3 regions of the Ruegeria sp. CH8 genome follow, and region 1 is predicted to be linked to each of the others. Evidence: riboswitches for the same ligand, from Rfam matches in the RefSeq annotation. Region 1 holds a riboswitch; each other region holds the start of a gene.

The links. A riboswitch is a leader RNA that binds a small molecule or an ion and turns the genes downstream of it on or off. The one in region 1 is predicted to bind cobalamin.
Region 2: another riboswitch for cobalamin. It lies ahead of ACR0ER_RS04055 (DUF1636 family protein); the one in region 1 lies ahead of ACR0ER_RS07205 (DUF1636 family protein).
Region 3: another riboswitch for cobalamin. It lies ahead of ACR0ER_RS21370 (hypothetical protein); the one in region 1 lies ahead of ACR0ER_RS07205 (DUF1636 family protein).

What each region holds. Positions count from the first base shown of each region.
Region 1 covers NZ_JBQFQR010000005.1:76,403-80,807, reverse strand. The annotation lists gene ACR0ER_RS07210 (DUF3299 domain-containing protein) at 219-980, opposite strand; cobalamin riboswitch at 1,121-1,320, shown strand; gene ACR0ER_RS07205 (DUF1636 family protein) at 1,415-1,771, shown strand; gene ACR0ER_RS07200 (ABC transporter ATP-binding protein) at 1,768-2,553, shown strand; gene ACR0ER_RS07195 (ABC transporter substrate-binding protein) at 2,573-3,520, shown strand; gene ACR0ER_RS07190 (FecCD family ABC transporter permease) at 3,522-4,405, shown strand, end outside.
Region 2 covers NZ_JBQFQR010000003.1:67,064-71,468, reverse strand. The annotation lists gene ACR0ER_RS04070 (hypothetical protein) at 82-810, shown strand; gene ACR0ER_RS04065 (NAD(P)-dependent oxidoreductase) at 1,063-2,019, opposite strand; gene ACR0ER_RS04060 (LysR substrate-binding domain-containing protein) at 2,124-2,999, shown strand; cobalamin riboswitch at 3,072-3,280, shown strand; gene ACR0ER_RS04055 (DUF1636 family protein) at 3,375-3,755, shown strand; gene cobW (cobalamin biosynthesis protein CobW) at 3,752-4,405, shown strand, end outside.
Region 3 covers NZ_JBQFQR010000025.1:48,898-53,302, forward strand. The annotation lists gene ACR0ER_RS21350 (5'-nucleotidase C-terminal domain-containing protein) at 1-463, shown strand, start outside; RNA gene ffs (signal recognition particle sRNA small type) at 503-601, shown strand; gene ACR0ER_RS21360 (alpha/beta hydrolase family protein) at 632-1,489, opposite strand; cobalamin riboswitch at 1,631-1,851, shown strand; gene ACR0ER_RS21365 (hypothetical protein) at 1,809-1,937, shown strand; gene ACR0ER_RS21370 (hypothetical protein) at 1,934-2,341, shown strand; gene ACR0ER_RS21375 (protein-tyrosine phosphatase family protein) at 2,343-2,846, opposite strand; gene ACR0ER_RS21380 (DNA polymerase III subunit gamma/tau) at 2,978-4,405, shown strand, end outside.

The DNA of each region.
Region 1 (4,405 bases):
GGACCCGTTCCTAAAGTAGATCTGCCCGGTTTTCTTGAACCTTCACGCAGATCAAGAAACGCTGCAATTGGCTGAACTTGATCTCGAGTTTCGGCGCAAATCGCGTTTCCATGGCTTTCGAAATCCTGCAGCAAAGGCGGGGCCGTTACGTTCCGTCGAAAAGATCGTATCCAAAGTTTTTTGGGTTGCCCCATCAGTGCTGCTTACCGCCTTCCAAATTACGGCTGACCAGCCCCACCAGTTTTGCGATCACCTGCCGCCCGGATGCGGTCAGCCGGGCTTTGCGTCCATTCCAACCCATCAGTTTGCACCTCCAGCGTCTCAACGCTTTCAGTGTCCAGTCGGAAGGTTGCGCGCATCGGCATAAAACCATCGACAACCATCATGCTTTGTTCCGATGGGTCGACGACCAGCTTTCCGGTCAAACGTACGGGTTCGTGGTAATAGCTGGGTGCCCAGTCACCGTTCAGCCGCACCCGTATCATCTGATTGGGCGGCGGCGGAGGAAGGTGACTGCACATACCGCGCTGAGGCACCAAATAGGCTATGGAGCGCCCGTCCGCATCGGGCGGGGCCGGAATGGCAAAACCCGCCAATGTCACTGTTTGATTATCGAATTTAGGGTTTCCCGCTGTACCGGCGCGCTTTCGGCGTTGGGCCACGACATGTCGCTGCTCCAGCAACCAGTCGACATCGATTCCGTCCCCTTCCAAAGCCCCTTCTGTCTCAACCAGAAGTTCTTGCCACTTAAGACGTTCTTCGACACTGCCTACATCTTGCTGCAGCCTGCCCCGCAGACGCACAACGAAAAGCACATCGTCAAACTGTTCCGGACTGAGATCGCGATACGGATCTTCGAATACCTGCGCAGACGGGTCGGGCAAGTCGGACCATTCCAGTGCAGCCCCCGGGGCCGCCATTGCGTATGGACCGCACAGGGCCAGTGCCAGAATCGTCATAAGAGGAAACCAATATCGCATGATCGGATTCTACCGCTCTGCCGGGCTCATTCCAGTGGGTTTTTGTCGAAACCGTCCATCGCAGAGCGCGCGCCCTACTTCAGGACTTACCGGTCAACAAAGGAACAAAAAATTTTATATTGACGCATTGGGCGATCTCGGGCAGTCATTCTGGCGATGGTTCCCCGTATTGGGGATGAAAAGGGAATACGGTGAGGTCCGCCAACTGGCACCAACTCCGTAACTGCCCCCGCAACTGTAAGCGGTGAGCAATGCCAAAACACCACTGGCCGCAAGGCTGGGAAGGTCGGCAAAGCGATGACCCGCAAGTCAGGAGACCTGCCATCTCGAATTCAACCAACCCGGGGCGGGGCGTCCTGGAAGGAGGCAAAGTGACGAAATCGTTACGTTATTACATTGCAATAAACTCGCCTCGGCAATAGACGGAGCGGGTAATGGCAAACACTCCCGAACACTGCCTGCTGATTTGTGAAACCTGCAAAGGTTCGGACGCGGCGCGTTTAATCCAAAAGGCACTGACAGATCGACTGCCCTGTGGCTACTCCGTACATTCGGTGTCGTGCATGGCAGGTTGTGACCGGCCCATAACCGTCGGCTTTCAGGCTGTTGGCAAAGCACAATACTTGTTTGGGGATATCCAAACCTCGCAAGATGTCGACGCTCTGGCCGATTTCGCGCGGCAATTCCACGCCAGTGGCGACGGCTGGACAAATGCCACAGACCGTCCGCGTGCCTTGCTCAACAAGACCCTGGCCCGCATGCCAAGGTTGAACGTGGAGGAGCGCTCATGACGGACCCTGCGTTTCTGGTCGCGCGTGACCTCGAATACTACGCGCTCAACGGCGATGTTTTGCTGCAGGGTGCATCGTTTGAACTGGACAGGGGCGCAATCCTGGCCATTGCCGGACCGAACGGGGCCGGGAAGACCACACTTCTGAACCTGCTCTGCGGCGCGGCCGAACTGGTTCTGGGCGATGTTCTGGTCAACGGGCGCAGCCTGAAACAGATGTCCGCATCCGAGCGCGCCCGCATGATCGCCGTTGTCAGCCAGCAGGAATTCCCGGACGGTCGTCTGCTGCTGCGGGATTATGTTGCCCTGGGTCAGATTCCGATCCGGTCCGACCGATCTGCCGACGCCCACGCGGCCGAGCTGGATCGGATACTGGACCTGACCGGGCTGACCGCACTGGCAGGCAAACGGATGGCCCTGCTGTCCGGCGGTGAGCGTCAGAGGGCGCACATCGCCCGGGCACTAGCGCAGAACCCGTCGCTGCTATTCCTGGATGAGCCCACCAATCATCTGGACCCGGATGCCAAGGGGCGGATGCTGTCGCTGGTGGCCGAGCTTGGCATCACCGTGGTCATGATCGTGCATGACCTCGTCATGATACCCGAATTCGCCACCCATGTGGCGCTGATGAAATCCACACGCCTGACCAGTTTCGGCCCTGTGGCCGAGGTGCTGACACCCGCGCATGTACGCGACACGTTCGGCGTTGATTACCTGTGTTTCCAGCACGAAGGCCGGGTGATCCCGGCGCTGGATATCCGAAGAACTCCCGTCTCAAACTAAAGTTAAGGAAACTCCCCCAATGAAGCAAATCTGGTCTGCGGCCCTGATCACCGCCGTGGCAGGCGGCGCCTTTGCGCATGAGGTGACGGTCGACAATTGCGGCGCGCCGCTGGTTTTTGAGACCCAACCCGAACGGCTGGTCGTGCATGACATGAACATGACCGACATGGCCTTTGTGCTGGGTCTACAAGACAAGATCGTGGGTCTGACCGGCATCACCGGCTGGTACAAAACCAGTCCGGAATTCGACACCCTGCGCGGTGACATCCCCGAGCTTGCGCCGAAATATCCGACCGTTGAAAACCTTGTCGCGGTTGAACCCGACCTGTTCTTTGCCGGTTGGTATTATGGCATGAAGCCCGGTGGCGACGTCACGCCCGACACGCTGGAGCCTTTTGGCATCAAGACTATGATTCTGACTGAAAGCTGCGTGCATCTGGACAAGGATCGCCCCCAGGCCAGCATGGATCTGCTGTTTGACGACGTGCTGCGTCTGGGCAAAGTGATGCATGTCGAAGACAAGGCAGAAGAACTGGTCGATGGCTGGAAAGAGGAACTGGCAGCCATCGAAGCGCAAACCGCCGAACTGCCGAAACCCCGTGTGTTCCTGCTGGATGGCCCGGCCGACGCGCCCTTCACCGCGGGCAAATTCGCTATCCCCGACGCGATGATCGCGGCTGCGGGCGGCGAGAACGTTACCCATGATATGGAAACCAGCTGGGGCCGCACTTCGTGGGAGGCCGTCGCTGCCGCAAACCCGGAATTCCTGGTGCTGCTGGACTATCAAACCGGCAATGGCGCGGAGGATACGTTCAAGTTCCTTCAGGAACACCCGGTGATGTCGCAGACCGATGCGGTCAAGAACGAACGCTGGATCGGCCTACGGTACGAGGAACTGACCCCCGGACCAGCGAACATCGAGGCGATCTCGAAAATGGCCCAAGCCATGCACCCGGGCATCAACTGATATGGGCCGATTGGGCCTGGTTCTGATTTTGGGGGCGGTCATTCTGGCCGCCCTCTTGCTGATTTCGACCGTCTACGGCACCACACCCATCCCCGCGCGGGATGCGTTTGATGCGGTGTTGCTGGGTACTGGTCTGGCGGACGGAGATATGTCCGCACTGCACCGGATCGTGTTCGATCTACGTTTGCCCCGTGCTCTGTTCGCGGCCGTCATCGGCGCCGGGCTTGGCCTTGTCGGCGTCGTTCTACAGACCACCACCCGCAACGATCTGGCCGACCCCTTCCTGTTCGGCCTGTCCTCGGGCGCGGCGGCCGGAGCGGTTTTCGTCATAACCGTGACCGGCGATATTCTGGGTTTCTGGACTTTGCCACTGGCGGCGTTCTGCGGTGGCCTTGTGGCGTCCGGTATCGTGCTGGCGCTGGTGCATGCCTTGCGCACAAGCGCGCCTGAAAAACTAATTCTGGCCGGTCTGGCGGTTTCCTTCCTGTTCTCGGCCATCACCAATTATCTGATTTTCGCTGGCGACAGCCGTGCCGCTCATTCGGTGATCTTCTGGATGCTGGGCGGGTTGGGTTTGGCCCGGTGGGAGACCTTCCCACTGGTCTGCGTCGGCCTGCTGCTGATCCTGTCTTATTCGCTGTATCGCAGCCGCTGGCTGGACGCCCTGCTGACCGGGGATCTAACCGCCTCAACGCTGGGCGTACCTGTGCGAGGGCTGCGGTTCAGCATGTTCTTTGTTGCGGCCCTTGCGACCGCAGTCTTCGTCTCGGTCGCCGGGGTGATCGGCTTTGTCGGCCTGATGGTGCCTCATATTGCCCGAGGCATCGCCGGACCGCTACACAACCGGTTGTTGCCAACCGCCGCAATCGTCGGCGCAGCGCTTCT
Region 2 (4,405 bases), on a different contig from region 1:
GTGGCAGAAGAGATCGCGATGCAGCACTGGCAGCAAAAAACGAAGACTCTATCAACGAAAACACATTGATGCGGACACTCAATGGATAACCCAACAAATCAACTAGAAAACAACCTTTTGGCGTATTTTCGGGGGCAAGCCGACTTTGGAGGGCTCGGGCTTGGCAAGCTTTCAGAGAACTATGTTTGGCCGAAAAGAGGAAGTTTCCCATCATACTCACATCTAGCCGACGTGAACGAGGGAGACGGCGACAACTACGCGAAAAATATCACGCTCAAAGAACAATCTCCCCGTATTTGGATAGAAGGCAACAAACTTGAAATCGCCAAATGGGTAGTTGCTGATTGGGGTGGGATAAAAGGCAACAAGCCCGCGACCATAGCCAACTACGTTGGGGCGATTTGTGAAGGGTGTTATCCAAGCGAGCTAAAAGGCGTTGCCAGTTACTCAAAAATTCTAAGTTTTTTAGACCCTAGTGAATTTGCCATCTACGACGCTAGAGTTGCCATAAGTCTAAATGCAATTCAGCTTTTGCAAAACGAAAAGCATGGAATAGCGTTCTCTTATCTTCCTGGGCGAAACACAAAGCTGCAAAAATTCAGGAAATTGCCATCAACTCGGCGTCGCGCGTTGTTGCAAACTGGCTGGACAGCCCTTGCGTCGAACGATTGCTACACGTTCTACCTTAACACCCTAAAGCGAGTGAGATCAGAGCTGGGATCCGCACATTTATACGAACTAGAAATGTCGCTTTTCGCAGACGCTGAGGAGCTTGCAGGGCGATACATTGAGGCGTCAAAATCTGAATGAGCTAAGCTGTGGTGAACTATTACTGTTGCTTCAATCGACTACGCTAGCGTTTGCCACACATTAGTGATGGAGAAAAAGAAGGGCAGCGCTCAGCGCCGCCCTAAGCATCTGCATAACGCCGGGCAGAGAAACACATGCTAACCAAGACCTCGATATCCATAAAAATTTCGTTGCCTACAGAACAATAGCAAGTCCGACACTCGCCTCCACTTCTCTGATTTGGTTGCTGGTTTCGAACCTGCGTTCAGTGCATCATTCAGCCCGCCTGCCCTGAGGGACGACTTCGTAGCCTGGTTCTTCCGGCTCGTCGTCCAGCATCTCTGTCGGGAAGCCGGGGGCTGTGATGTTCAGGCCAGTGGCCTCTTCTAGCCGCTTGATAATGTTCGGTGACAGTTCGCGCTCTCCGAATCGTGCAATTCCATCGTCGAAGATTTTGATCATCACCGGATTGATTTCCAACGGTACTCCGGCGCGGTCGGCGACGTCCTGGAACAGGCCGATATCCTTTTTCACCAAATCCATTGTGAACGAGATATCGCGAGACCCGTTCAGGATGACCTGGCTTTCGGTTTCATGCACAAACGAAGTGCCGGACGAGATTTTGATCGCCTCATAAGTGGTGTTGAGGTCCATCCCGGCGGCCTTGGCAGTAACCAGTGCCTCAGCGCAGGTGATCAGGTTGGCGGTGGCTAGGTAATTTGTCAGCACCTTCAGAACAGAGGCCGTGCCCAGTTCTCCGGTATGCAGAACGCGTCTACCCATCGTGGTCAGAAACGGCAGAATCCGCTCGAATGTCGCGCGGTCGCAGCCTGCAAAGATCGAGATATTGCCGGTTGCCGCCCGATGGCAGCCGCCGGACACGGGGCAATCGACGGCGGCCCCGCCACGTTCAATCACCATCGCCCCCAGACGCTTGACCTCTGCCTGGTCCGTGGTCGACATCTCCATCCAGATTTTGCCGGGACCGACCTCAGGCAGCATCTGTTGCATTACAGCATCCGAGGCGGCGGGGGACGGCAAACAGGTGATGACCGCATCGCAATCCCGCATCATCTGCGCCGGGTTTTCGGCAGCTTTAGCCCCTTGGGTCACGAACTGTGTCACCAATTCGGGGTTTAGGTCGTGGACCGTCAGGTCAATTCCGTTGCGCAACAACGAGCCGGACAGTTTACCACCGACATTTCCCAGACCGATAAATCCAACTTTCATGTTTCCCTCCCGAAAGTCGCTGTTTGCGTAAAGCATCGCTGTTGCTTGGCCGAAGCGGAAATGAATAATAAAGCGCATTATGGTCAAAAATTTTTGGTGATAGTATGGATCGCCTTCCAAACCCAGCTTGGTTACGCAGCTTTGAATCCGCAGCGCGCCATCTGAATTTCACCACCACCGCGCAGGAACTTGGCCTGACGCAGACGGCGGTTTCATTGCATATTCGGTCCCTTGAGGCCGAGTTGGGGCAAAAGCTGTTCACCCGAAACGCGCGCCGGCTGGAGCTAACCGAGCTAGGGCAGTCCTATTCCCTGACGGTGCGGCGGGCGCTTTCAGATATTGCCCTGTCCACCAACAGCCTGTTTGGCCCTGCTTCGCGTCAGACCCTGACGATCCGGGCAGCGATTTCGACCGCGACCTATTGGGTAGCTGCCGAACTGCCGGACTTCTCCGCACGGCATCCGGACATCCCGGTTCGTCTGGTCTCGCACATTTGGAACGACAGCGGGACGCCCGGTGATGTGGACGTGGAAATCCGGCTGGGTTATGGCGACTGGCCGGGGGTTCGGTCCGAAAAGCTCACCGATGAAAAGCTGGTTCCGATCTGTCGAGCCGGAGACCGTTCGCCAAAACTGACAAATGGGCCGCTGATTCACATCCTTGGATACGAGGATAATTGGGCGCGGTATTTTCAAGCCATCTGCACTGCGCCCCCCGATCAACCGCCCCGGCATTCAGTGGATACAACGGTGGCGGCGCTGCAACTTGTGATGGCTGGTGCTGGATACGCTACTATCTTGGAACGGTTTGCCAAAAACGCAATTCGGCAGGGTGCGCCGATTGCAATTGCGGGTCCGGCGATTCCTTTCGCCCTGTCGCATTATCTGGTCAGTGCTCAACAGTCTGTGCAACCCACTGCGGCGGCGGGGTTGTTCTGTGCCTGGCTACGGGCCCGGCTGGCAGCGGATGCCGCTGATTGACATAGGCTGGTCGCTTTTCTGATCCTTGCGCTTTCTCACTGCGTCTCGCGCTTGACAAGGCCCCTGCCCGTGCCGCATGTCGCTTGCGTTGGTGTCCATCTTCGGATGGATGAAAAGGGAATGCGTCAGCGGTCATCCGTCAAACGCAGCCGCCCCCGCGACCGTGACCGGAGAGGGTGCCCAAAGCCACTGGCCTAATAGGCCGGGAAGGCGGGACATCCGGCAGAGGCCCACCTCTGACATCCGCAAGCCGGGAGACCTGCCAGCACCCGAAGATGAAACCGGGCGGGGTGTTCCGGTGTCGGGTCCATGTCGCAACACGTGGCCCGCATGAAACCCCGTCCCCCGCGATGAGGATTTGGGGGGATGAGAGACATGACCGAGACCGCACCAGTCGAGCTGCTGGTCTGTACCACGTGCCGCCGCGGCCTGCCCGTCGAGGACGACGCGCAACGGCCCGGCACATTACTGCATAAAGCGTTGGAACAGGCCGATCTGCCTGAGGGCATCACACTGAATGCCGTGGAATGCCTGTCGAACTGTGATGAGGGCTGTTCCATCGTTTTGCGAGGCGGGCCGGATCGCTGGACATTTGTCTACGAGCACCTCAACGAAAACGACCATGTCGAGACCATCGTGGAAGGTGCCACCAAGTACCTCGCGACCGAAGACGGCTTAGTCAAATGGCGCGAACGCCCCGAACATTTCCGCAAAAACTGTGCGGCCCGTATTCCCCCGATTGGAGCCCTGAAATGAGCAACCTCGAGAAACTCCCCGTCACTGTGATCACCGGCTTTCTGGGCTCGGGCAAGACCACTCTGGTCAAGCACCTGATGCAGAATCCGCAGGGCAAGCGTCTGGCCGTTGTGGTCAACGAGTTCGGCGACGTTGGCGTCGATGGCGAAATCCTGAAATCCTGCGCCATTCCTGACTGCCCTGCCGAAAACATCATGGAGCTGGCAAACGGCTGCATCTGCTGCACCGTGGCCGATGACTTCATTCCGACTATCGAAGCGCTGATGGCTCTGGAACCGCGCCCCGATCACATCCTGATCGAAACCTCCGGCCTCGCCCTGCCCAAGCCGCTGCTGAAGGCCTTCGATTGGCCCGATATCCGGTCCAAGATCACCGTGGACGGTGTGATCGCTCTGGCCGATGCCGAGGCCGTCGCGGCCGGACGTTTCGCCCCGAATGTCGAGGCCGTGGATGCCCAGCGCTTGGCCGATGACTCGATCGACCACGAAACGCCCCTGTCCGAAGTGTTCGAGGATCAGATCTCTTGCGCCGACATCATCCTGCTGACCAAGCCCGATCTGGCTGGCCCCGAAGGCGTGGCCAAAGCCAAAGAGATCATCGCTGCCGAAGCTCCACGTACCCTGCCTGTCGTCGAAGTCGCCGAAGGTGCC
Region 3 (4,405 bases), on a different contig from region 1:
GCATAATTTCGATGTTCTGCAGGGGCTGAACTATCAGATCGACCTATCGCAGCCTGCGCGCTTTGACGCTGCCGGTCATCTGACCAACCCCGCACATCGCCGCATTCGCGATATCCGATTCGAGGGGTATCCTGTGGCCTCTGATCAACGCTTTGTTGTCGCCCTCAACAACTATCGCGCCAATGGGGGAGGGCATTTCCCTTTCATCGACCGGGCCAAGCCGATCCCGCTGCCTGCCCGACCCGTCCAGCAGATTCTGCAGGACTATGTCTCGGGCATTCTGCCCCGGGACCCGTTGGAAAATGCGCCCCACCCCTTTCACTTTACACCACTGCCCGGGGCGATAGCTTTGCTCAGAACCGGTTCGAAAGCCTGGGATCACCTGTCCGAGCTTGAGGGATACAACCCTCAGCTGGTCGGTGAAGAAGATGCAGGCTTTTTGCTGATCCGTTTGGCGCTCTGACGGGTTGTCTTTTCCGCGCCTGTTGCCTATATCGACCGTTGAGAGGTTGGCGCGGGCGAGCGCCTCGCCAACCTGGTCAGGTCCGGAAGGAAGCAGCCACAACGAGCCCCGCTTGGGTCGATGTCCAACCTCTCACTTCTTCCCAATTGAGAATGTAGACCGGCAGCGTCATGCGATCAGCCGGGGCCACAGGGTGGCGTTGCGACGGGCGAAGGCACCGATATGGCCAACTTCCGAAAGACCGAACTCATCGGGTGATAAAAGGTGGCGGCGTGCATGCGGCCCGTACAGATCAGCCAACCGCCAAACCGCTGCGGGCGGGACAAGATCGTCATCTTCGAAAGTGAACAGATCCACGGGCGTCTCTGACTGCGCCCAGCGGGCCTCGGGCAGGCTTACCCCAATCTCGGGCAGGTAGTTGCGCGGCGCGGTGCACCACCGCCGCCACTGCCAATAGACACTTGCGGGCAGGTTTGCCCCGAATCCCAGCGCCTTGCCAGGAAGATATCCCAGGGTTTTCACCGCCAAGGGCGCGTGGCCGTACCAAAACAGCAAAGCCAGCGCCCGATAGGGCCAGGGGTGATCCGACACCGTCACCGGGCCGGCGCAGACACAAATCATGCGATCGATCTGATCGATATCCGGCTGAATTGGCCCCAGCATTCCGCCCACGGAATGGCCTATGCTCCACTGCTGCGCGTCAGGGAACCTGCGGCGCATCTCCGCCCGGGCCGCAGGCATGTCGATCAAAGCCCAGTCGGCCATCTTGACCCGCGATGCTTTCAGCGATCCGTTCAGAGAATGGCCAAAATCGCTGTAGTCATAGGTCAGGCAGGCCATCCCCTGTTCGGCAGCCAGCCAGCGGGCAAAATGCTGATAGTAATCTCTCGGCACACCGGTCGCGCTGTGAATGGCCACCGCCACCCGTGGCGCAGATGCTGGCAGATACAGGCGCGCAGACAAGGTGCCTGTGCCGGACGGAAACTGGAAATCTTCGGTCGATACGGTCTGTGTAGTGTCCAGCATGGTACGGGCTCCGGGCATTGAACCGATTAGTTCACTTTCTACAGTCCGCCGTGTTTGCCGTCACAAGTCAACAGTGGCCGTGCATGACCACACGTCCACTTGACCGTGCAAATTGCCCACTTGACTCGGGCCGCCCACACCCGCTAGCGATGACGCGATGGTTCTCGACCCCGATCGCGGGGCGGGATGAAAAGGGAACACGGTGCGGTTCTGCCTGGCTATGCCAGAATGAACCAAGGCCGCGACTGCCCCCGCAACTGTAAGCGGTGAGCAATGCCGAAACACCACTGGCCGAAAGGCTGGGAAGGTCGGCAAAGCGATGACCCGCAAGTCAGGAGACCTGCCATCAAAGCAAAACCGAAACTCGGGCGGGGTGTCCGGGCAGGTCGTCAGCACGCTGTCACACCTGTTCTATGCCCCCGTCCTGCGCGCGGAGGGCGCATCATGATCTGGAAGACCAAAACACACGAATTTTCGGCCACCGTATGCCAACGCACCGGCAAGACCTGCCCGGCACTGGCACAGGTCGCGCGTGTCATCACACAGGCGATTGAGACCGCCGCACCTGCCACAACACCAGATTTTCAGGTCGAAGGCAGCAGCGAACTGAGCCATTGCCCCGAAGGCTGCACCGCCCGTTTTCGTGCGCGACAGGATCAGATTCGGGTCTATTGCGGCGCGGAGCCAGATGTCTCTACCGATTCTCTTGATAGTTATGCAGACATGATGTTCACGGATACGTTCAGCTCTCTGCCCGCAGATGTCCTAGCTCACTCGCCCTGTGCGATGCTCGAAGTTTCGACACTGGCACCGAACTCAGTTGCGCAACCGGATCAGCACGCGGCGCTCTGAGTTAGCTGTCCCGTCGGGTGCTGGTCGCCTGCGCAGCCCATGCCAACTGGCCGTCGGTCTCGACGGCACAGGGCCGCACGGCGCGCAGGCGTTTTAGCGCTGCCTCAGGGCGTTCGCCATGTTCGACCATAAGGCGCAAGGCGACCATACCGGACCGACCGCAACCACCCCGGCAATGTACCAGCACGCGGCCAGCACGGGCCAGAGCCTGTGCCGCCGCTGCGCTGACTTCGGGCCATGCGGCCTGGATCTCAGGCGGCGGCGCGCCAAAATCTGCGACCGGCAGATGCGCCCAACCGATTGCCGCGGCGCGTAGGTCATCACCAAACCCGGCGGCACCCTCCTGCAACATCTCGCTCTCGGTGGTCATGGAAATCACCAGATCAGGCTGCCAATCGCGAATTAAGCCAATATCCTGCAGGTAGTTACCGGCACGCCCCGGCAATGGTGACAGGGCTACCATACCGTTCCCCACCTGCACGGGATGAATTGCAAACAGTCTCACCAGATGCCCCCTCTTGATACGCGCTTACGGTACATAAACTGCGACGCAAACGGAAATTCGCCAATGGGGATGTGGACGCGGGCGGCGGGGGTCTCTACGCTGCATCGGAACCCGAATCCGACAGAGCAGACATGAACGACACGCCCAGCCCCGCCTATCAGGTTCTTGCCCGCAAATACCGCCCCGAAACCTTTGCCGACCTTGTGGGTCAGGACGCGATGGTGCGCACGCTGAAAAACGCGTTCGAGGCTGACCGGATCGCGCAGGCCTTCATCATGACCGGCATTCGCGGCACCGGCAAAACCACCACGGCGCGGATCATCGCCAAGGGCATGAACTGCATCGGCCCCGATGGCGAAGGCAAGCCGACCACGGAACCCTGCGGTCAGTGCGAGCATTGCGTGGCTATCATGGAAGGCCGTCATGTCGACGTGATGGAAATGGACGCCGCCAGTCGCACCGGCGTGAATGATATCCGCGAGATCATCGACAGCGTCCGCTATCGCGCTGCGTCTGCCCGCTACAAGATTTACATCATCGACGAGGTCCACATGCTGTCGACCAGCGCGTTCAACGCGCTGCTGAAGACGCTTGAGGAACCACCCGAGCATGTGAAGTTCATCTTCGCCACGACCGAGATTCGCAAAGTCCCGGTGACCGTCTTGTCCCGCTGCCAGCGCTTCGATCTGCGCCGGATCGAGCCCGAGGACATGATCGGCCTGCTCAACAAGATCGCAGCGGCCGAGAATGCCCAGATCGCGGACGACGCTTTGGCCCTGATCACCCGCGCGGCTGAAGGGTCGGCGCGGGATGCGACCTCGCTGCTGGATCAGGCAATCTCACATGGGGCCGGGGAAACCAGCGCCGACCAAGTGCGCGCAATGTTGGGCCTGGCCGATCGCGGGCGGGTGTTGGACCTGATGGACATGATCCTGCGCGGCGACGCGGCGGGCGCCCTGACCGAACTGAGCGCACAATATGCCGAGGGCGCTGACCCGCTGGCGGTACTGCGCGATCTGGCCGAGATCACGCACTGGGTCTCGGTTGTGAAAATCACCCCGGATGCGGCCGAAGACCCGACTGTCTCGCCGGATGAGCGCGCCCGCGGACAGCAGATGGCCGAGGCCCTGCCCATGCGGGTACTGACCCGGATGTGGCAGATGCTGTTGAAAGCTCTCGAAGAGGTTGCAGCCGCACCGAATGCGATGATGGCCGCCGAGATGGCCGTGATCCGTCTGACCCATGTGGCGGACCTGCCCAGCCCGGAAGAACTGATCAAACGGCTGCAGGATGCGCCGCCACCCCCGCCGAACGGCGGCCCCGGTGGCGGCATGGCCGTGCCGTCCCATGTTCCTGCTCAGCCAGCTCCTGCTTCTTTCGCCCCGACCACGCGCGGCCCGGCTGGTGCGCCAACCGCCGCGTTGGCCCAAGACACTCAGGCAGCCCTAGCGCGGTATCCCAGCTTTGACCATGTCGTCGAACTGATCCGAACAAACCGCGACGTGAAGCTGCTGGTTGAGGTTGAGAATGGCGTACGCCTCGTGTCCTACCAACCCGGT